Regions from separate parts of the Pseudomonas sp. GW821-FHT04C07 genome, predicted to be linked through region 1. Evidence: predicted binding sites of a transcription regulator. Region 1 holds the regulator's gene; the other holds the start of a gene.

The links. Region 1 encodes sigma-54, which starts transcription at its own class of promoters, with help from an activator protein. Its sites were predicted from a motif close to ANTGGCATNNANNTTGCTNT; they were not measured.
Region 2: the regulator sigma-54 is predicted to act here: its motif matches at 2,571-2,590, upstream of nirB (nitrite reductase large subunit NirB).

The regions. Positions count from the first base shown of each region.
Region 1 is NZ_JBWKTM010000017.1:101,850-105,500, forward strand. Features, by position in the region: gene lptA (lipopolysaccharide transport periplasmic protein LptA) at 1-359, shown strand, start outside; gene lptB (LPS export ABC transporter ATP-binding protein) at 359-1,084, shown strand; gene AC07UI_RS26040 (RNA polymerase factor sigma-54) at 1,355-2,848, shown strand; gene hpf (ribosome hibernation-promoting factor, HPF/YfiA family) at 2,925-3,233, shown strand; gene ptsN (PTS IIA-like nitrogen regulatory protein PtsN) at 3,246-3,651, shown strand, end outside.
Region 2 is NZ_JBWKTM010000002.1:15,814-19,464, forward strand. Features, by position in the region: gene nirB (nitrite reductase large subunit NirB) at 1-2,336, opposite strand, end outside; gene AC07UI_RS03665 (DUF2784 domain-containing protein) at 2,891-3,244, opposite strand; gene kdpE (two-component system response regulator KdpE) at 3,353-3,651, opposite strand, start outside.

The DNA of each region.
Region 1 (3,651 bases):
AGATCACCGGTAATACCGTGACCATCACTCGCACCCCGGCAGGTGAAATCGACGTAGTGACCTCGGTGGGCAACCTGGCTTACTTCGAACAGCTGCAAAAGGCGACTGATCCAAAGCCTGTCCAGGCTTATGGTGTGACCATTCAGTATCACGCCGCGCAAAACCGTATCGTGCTGATCGACAAGGCCAAAGTGATCAACGACGGCAACACCACCGAAGGTGAGAAAATCGTCTACGACACCGTCAAACAGGTCGCTAACGCCGGTCGCGCCACTGGCAACAAGGTCACCCAGCAACGTCCGCGGGTCGACATGGTGATCCAGCCGAAAAAGAAAACTGACGAGCAGAAGGCCCAGTAATGGCAACTCTGAAAGCTCAGCATCTGGCCAAGAGCTACAAGAGCCGCCAGGTCGTGCGTGACGTCAGTCTGTCCATCGACAGCGGCCAGATCGTCGGCTTGCTCGGCCCTAACGGTGCCGGCAAGACCACCTGTTTCTACATGATCGTCGGGCTGGTCCAGGCCGATCAGGGTCGCGTACTGATCGACGACCTGGACGTCAGCCACCAGCCGATGCACGGCCGCGCACGGGCCGGCATCGGCTATCTGCCGCAAGAAGCATCGATCTTCCGCAAGCTGTCGGTTGCCGATAACATCATGGCCATTCTTGAGACCCGCAAGGAACTCGACAAGGCCGGACGTCGCCAGGAGCTGGAAAGCCTGCTGCAGGAATTCCACATCAACCATATCCGCGACAACCTCGGCATGAGCCTCTCCGGTGGCGAACGTCGTCGCGTGGAAATCGCCCGAGCCCTGGCCACCGCACCGAAGTTCATCCTGCTCGATGAACCGTTTGCCGGTGTGGATCCGATCTCGGTGGGAGACATCAAGCAGATCATTCATCACCTGAAGGCCAAGGGCATCGGCGTGCTGATCACAGATCACAACGTCCGTGAAACCCTGGATATCTGCGAGACCGCCTACATCGTTAACGACGGTCAACTGATCGCCGAAGGCGACTCCGCCACCATCCTGGCCAACGAGCTGGTCAAGGAAGTGTATCTGGGCCATGAGTTCCGCCTGTAAGCGCTGAGGTGTTGGGCAAGTCGTCAGAGCGCCGCTATCAATAAAACCCTATAAATTTTATTGTTACCGCGCTTTAGGCAAACACGCGCCCTCAGGTGTTCAGCCAATAGTCAGAGCGCCAGTAGCAATGAGACCCTGTAAATTTTTATTGTTACCGCGCTCTAGGCAAACACTTCAGTTTCAGGCATATAATTTGCTTATGTTTGGCGCTTCGGCGCCCTGTAGTGGATGGCGCATGTGCGCCGGCAAATAAGGTGTTAAGCCCCTGCCATGAAACCATCGCTAGTCTTGAGAATGGGCCAGCAGCTGACGATGACACCGCAGCTGCAACAGGCCATCCGCCTGCTCCAATTGTCGACCCTGGACCTGCAACAGGAAATTCAGGAGGCACTGGAGTCCAATCCGATGCTCGAACGCCAGGAAGAAGGCGACGACTTCGATAACGCCGACCCTCTGGCCGACAACGTCGAGCAGAAAGCCAATACCGATGTTCAGGAACCCTCTTACCAGGAAACCGCCCCGACGGTGGATAACCTCGAGGAAGGCGACTGGAACGAGCGCATCCCCAACGAATTACCTGTCGACACCGCTTGGGAAGATGTTTACCAGACCAGTGCCAGCAGCCTGCCGAGTAACGATGACGACGAGTGGGACTTCACCACCCGCACATCGGCCGGTGAGAGCCTGCAGAGTCATTTGCTCTGGCAACTGAACCTGGCACCGATGTCCGATACTGATCGCCTGATCGCCGTTACCCTGATCGATTGCATCAACAATCAGGGCTACCTGGACGAAACTCTTGAGGAAATCCTCGAAGCCTTCGACCCGGAACTGGACATCGAACTGGACGAGATTGAGGCCGTCCTGCACCGCATCCAGCAATTCGAACCCGCCGGTATCGGTGCGCGCAACCTCAGCGAATGCCTGTTGCTGCAGCTGCGTCAAATGCCAGCCAAAACACCTTGGCTGAGCGAGGCTAAACGCCTGGTCACCGACTTCATCGACCTGCTTGGCAGCCGTGACTACAGCCAGCTGATGCGCCGTATGAAGCTCAAAGAGGACGAACTGCGGCAGATCATCGAGCTGGTGCAAAGCCTCAACCCGCGCCCGGGTTCTCAAATCGAATCCAGCGAAGCCGAGTACGTCGTCCCCGACGTCATCGTACGCAAGGACAACGAACGCTGGCTGGTGGAGTTGAATCAGGAATCCGTGCCGCGCCTGCGGGTCAACCCGCAGTACGCCGGTTTCGTGCGCCGGGCCGACACCAGCGCCGACAACACCTTCATGCGCAACCAGTTGCAGGAAGCGCGCTGGTTCATCAAAAGCCTGCAAAGCCGCAACGAAACCCTGATGAAAGTCGCCACCCAGATCGTCGAGCATCAACGGGGCTTTCTCGAGTACGGCGATGAGGCGATGAAACCGCTGGTGCTGCATGACATCGCCGAAGCGGTCGGCATGCACGAATCGACAATTTCCCGGGTCACCACCCAGAAATTCATGCATACCCCGCGCGGCATCTACGAACTGAAATATTTTTTCTCCAGCCACGTAAGCACCTCTGAAGGCGGTGAATGCTCGTCTACAGCGATCCGCGCGATCATCAAAAAACTGGTTGCAGCGGAAAATCAGAAAAAGCCGTTGAGTGACAGCAAGATCGCTGGTTTACTGGAGGCACAAGGCATTCAGGTAGCCCGTCGCACCGTCGCCAAATACCGCGAATCCCTTGGGATCGCGCCTTCGAGCGAACGTAAGCGTTTGATGTAACGGGCCACGCCACAGCGTTCCAGTGGCAGGCATTTCTGCCTGCCGCTTTATGCACTGGCAACGAAGGAGAAGCTGTATGCAAGTCAACATCAGTGGACACCAACTGGAAGTGACCGAACCCCTGCGCATCTACATCGGCGAAAAACTCGAACGATTGGAAAGGCATTTCGACAAGATCACCAATGTGCAAGTCACGATGACCGTCGAAAAGCTGAAGCAGAAAATCGAAGCTACCTTGCATATCCCCGGCAATGAAGTGGTCGCCAACGCCGAGCATGACGACATGTACGCGGCAATCGACGCACTCACCGACAAGCTGGATCGCCAACTCAAAAAGCACAAGGAAAAGACCCAGAGCCTCCTCCAGGGCGCAACAGGTCGTTAACACTCCCAACCCATGATTCGACTTGAAAACATCCTGACCCCCGGCCGTTCTTTGGTGAACGTGCCGGGCGGCAGTAAAAAGCGCGCCCTCGAGCAAATTGCCAACCTGATCAGCCGCGAAGTGCCGGATCTGGGGATGCAAGATGTCTTCGAGAGTCTGATAGCCCGTGAAAAACTTGGTTCAACCGGTTTTGGCAACGGCATCGCCATTCCCCACTGCCGCCTCAAAGGCTGCGAATCGCCCATCAGTGCCTTGATGCACCTGGACGCCCCCATAGATTTCGACGCCATCGATGGTGCTCCGGTCGACCTGCTGTTTGTCCTGCTGGTCCCGCAAGCCGCTACCGATGCGCATCTGGAACTGCTTCGGCAAATTGCCAGCATGCTTGATCGCAAGGAAGTGCGCGAAAAACTTCGCA
Region 2 (3,651 bases), on a different contig from region 1:
CCCAGGCTGTCCTCGATGATCACCTCCTTGAGGTAGTCCAGGCCGCCTTCCAGGCTCTCGCGCCAGACCGAGGTGCGCTGCAGTTTGTCGGCAGTACGGATGTAGAACATCAGGAACCGGTCGATGTAGCGCAGCAGGGTGTCGTCATCCAGGTCGGTGGCCAGCAGCTCGGCGTGACGCGGGCGCATGCCGCCATTGCCGCAGACGTAGAGATTCCAGCCTTTCTCGGTGGCGATCACACCGATGTCCTTGCTCTGCGCTTCGGCGCATTCGCGGGTGCAGCCGGACACTGCAAGCTTGAATTTATGCGGCGCGCGCAGGCCCTTGTAGCGGTTCTCCAGAATCAGCGCCATGCCAACGCTGTCCTGCACGCCGTAGCGGCACCAGGTGCTGCCGACACAGGATTTCACCGTGCGCAACGACTTGCCGTAGCCGTGGCCGGTCTCGAAACCGGCCTCGATCAGCTCGCCCCAGATGTCCGGCAGTTGATGCAGTTGGGCGCCGAACAGGTCGATGCGCTGGCCGCCGGTGATCTTGGTGTAGAGGTCATATTTTTTCGCCACGGCGCCGAGGGCGATCAGTTTGTCCGGGGTGATCTCGCCGGCGGCGATGCGCGGGATGATCGAATAGGTGCCGTTCTTCTGCATGTTCGCCATGAAGGTGTCGTTGGTGTCCTGCAAGGGCACCAAGGACGGATCCATGATCGGCTGGTTCCAGCACGAGGCGAGAATCGAGCCCACCGCGGGTTTGCAGATATCGCAACCGGTGTGGCCACGGCCGTGCTTGGCCAGCATCTCGTCGAAGCTGATGATCCCTTCCACCCGCACCAGGGCGTACAGCTCCTGGCGGGTGTGGGCGAAGTGTTCGCACAGGCTTTTGTCAACGGCGACGCCACGGGCGCTGAGTTCATGCTCGAAGACTTGTTTGAGCAGCGCGCTGCAACCGCCGCAACCGGTGCCGGCCTTGGTCTTGCCCTTGAGTTCGCCCAGATCGGTGCAGCCGGCGTCGATCGCACAGCACACCGCGCCCTTGGTGACGTTATGGCAGGAGCAGAGGGTGGCGGTGTCCGGCAGCGCATCTGCGCCCAGTGTCGGAGCGCCGTCCGACAGCGGCAGGATCAGGCTGGACGGGTCCTTGGGCAGCGCGATGCCGTTCTGCGCGTACTGGAGGAGGGTGTCGTAGTAACTGTTGTCGCCGATCAGCACTGCGCCGAGCACGTGCTTGCCGTCAGCGGAGACCACCAGGCGCCGATAGCTGGCGCTGGCTTCGTCGATGAAGCGGTAGCTTTTGGCTCCGGGTGTGGTCGCGTGAGCATCGCCGATCGAACCGACATCGACGCCCAGCAGCTTGAGCTTGGTCGACATGTCTGCGCCGGTAAAAGGCTCGTAGTGCTGACCGGCCAAATTTGCGGCAACGTTACGCGCCATGCTGTAGCCCGGCGCGACCAGGCCAAAGATGCTGCCGTTCCAGGACGCACACTCGCCGATGGCGAAGATGTCGGGGTCGCTGGTGCGGCAATGATTGTCGACCACCAGACCGCCGCGGATTGCCACCTCCAGTCCAGCGCTGCGACCGACAGCGTCCTGGGGGCGGATGCCGGCGGAGAATACGATCAGGTCGGTTTCAAGGAACTCGCCATCGTTGAAGTTCATGCGGTAGGCATATTCTTCACCAATGACGATCTCCTGGGTCGCTCGCGAAAGGTGCACGCCGACACCCAAGGCCTCGATCCGTGCCCGCAGCGCCTCGCCGCCGCTGGCGTCCAGTTGCACCGGCATCAGTTGTGGGGCGAACTCGACGACATGGGCTTCCAGCCCCAGGGATTTCAAGGCGTTGGCGGCTTCAAGACCAAGCAGACCGCCACCTACCACCACACCACGACGGGCATGGGTGGCGGCTTCGCGGATCGCGTCGAGGTCGTCCAGGGTGCGGTAGACCAGCCGCGAACGTCCCTCGGCGCCGGGGATCGGCGGCACAAAGGGATAGGAACCGGTGGCCAGCACCAGGCGGTCATAAGCCTGGCGTCCGGCGCTGGTGACCACTTCCTTATGCTCACGGTCGATTTCAAGTACCTGAACCCCGAGGTGCAACTGCACGCCATGGCGGGCATACAGATCGGCATCGCCAAGGGCGAGGGACTCGGCATCACGGCCGCCGAAATACTCTGAGAGGTGTACGCGGTCGTAGGCACGCTGACGCTCCTCACCGAACACATGCACGTGATAGTGGGCGAGTGCACCGCGCTCGATCAGTTGCTCGACACAATGGTGGCCGACCATGCCGTTGCCGATAACGACCAGTGTTTCGCTTTTGATCGGGGTGACGATAGCGTTCATAGCCTTTCCTCTGTCGAAGCCGCTGCCTTGGCATGGCCAGAAAAAAACCAAAAAAAAAACGCCTGGAGCCGTTTAGCAGCTCCAGGCGTCTTTGCCTGGTATTCATTGATGTCTGGTGGGGTGATTAACCGAGGCCGCGCTGCCTGGTTCACCCGTCCCATGCCTGTTGAGGCGGGTGGTCGGCGGTGACCACTTGGGACGCCCGCCGGAGAGTTCGGCGGGTTTGTCAGTAGAAGAGCAGATTTCATGCCAGTTCCGGCGCGCGGTATTTTGATCCCGGGAAACGGTTAGCGGCGCAGGGGATGAAACGCTACAACGCGGGCTTCTCAGGAACTCTTGAAGACACCCATTGGCTTCGCCCGGCCAGTTATCACCCAGGCGCATTGAACCAGAAGGGTGCGAATTACTAGTCCGGTTCCTTTTTTGGGGCAAATCTGGTTCGGGATGCGTTTGCGGCTCATCTGTAGCCGTTAGCGAAGGCCGTGTGCAGTCGTATTTTTGTGGCTTGCGACAACGCCACTGGATCAGAACGCGTATTGCACACCTGTCTCCTTTCACTGCCTCAGCAGCAACAGGTAGACGAGCACATTGACCACCAGCACCAGAGCGCCCAGCCATACCTGTATGCCAGGTGTCAGCCCGGCCGGATAAATCAGCGGCCACAGATAATGCTCAACGAAACTGGCACCATGGCCGGCTTCTCCGGCGGCCAGACGCAGGTGGTTTTCCCATCCGGTCAACGGGCAGGGCCACTGGAAGCCCTCGACCGCCGCGCCCCAAGCCACAGCGGGCAAGTGCCACCAGCACAGGTGGCGCCATTTGAGCACCAGTAGCCCGCCGCACAGCACGAAGAGAATGAACAGCAAATGGAGCAGCACCAGCCCGTCGGCGGCTATGCGATAGAACATGTCGACTCCGTCGTTTCCGGATGCAGAGGCAGGCCATGCCGTTGCACACCCTTGAGGTATCGAGACAGGTGTTTGGAGCGTAAGGGGCCCGCCATATCAAGGCTCCGCTCAAGGAAGAAAACGGTAGCCGACACCGGTCTCGGTGATCAGGTGGCGCGGTTGCGAGGGGTCCACCTCGATCTTCTTGCGCAGACCGCCCATGAACACTCGCAGATATTGCGTATCTGTTTGATGGTTAGGCCCCCAGACCGCCTTGAGCAATTGCAGATGCGTCAGTACACGGTCTGGATGGGCGCACAAATGAGTCAGCAGGCGGTACTCCAGTGGCGTCAGATGCACGGGGACGCCGGAGCGCTCCACGACACGCCGTTCCATATCGATCCGCACGTCACCAAAGGTCACGATCG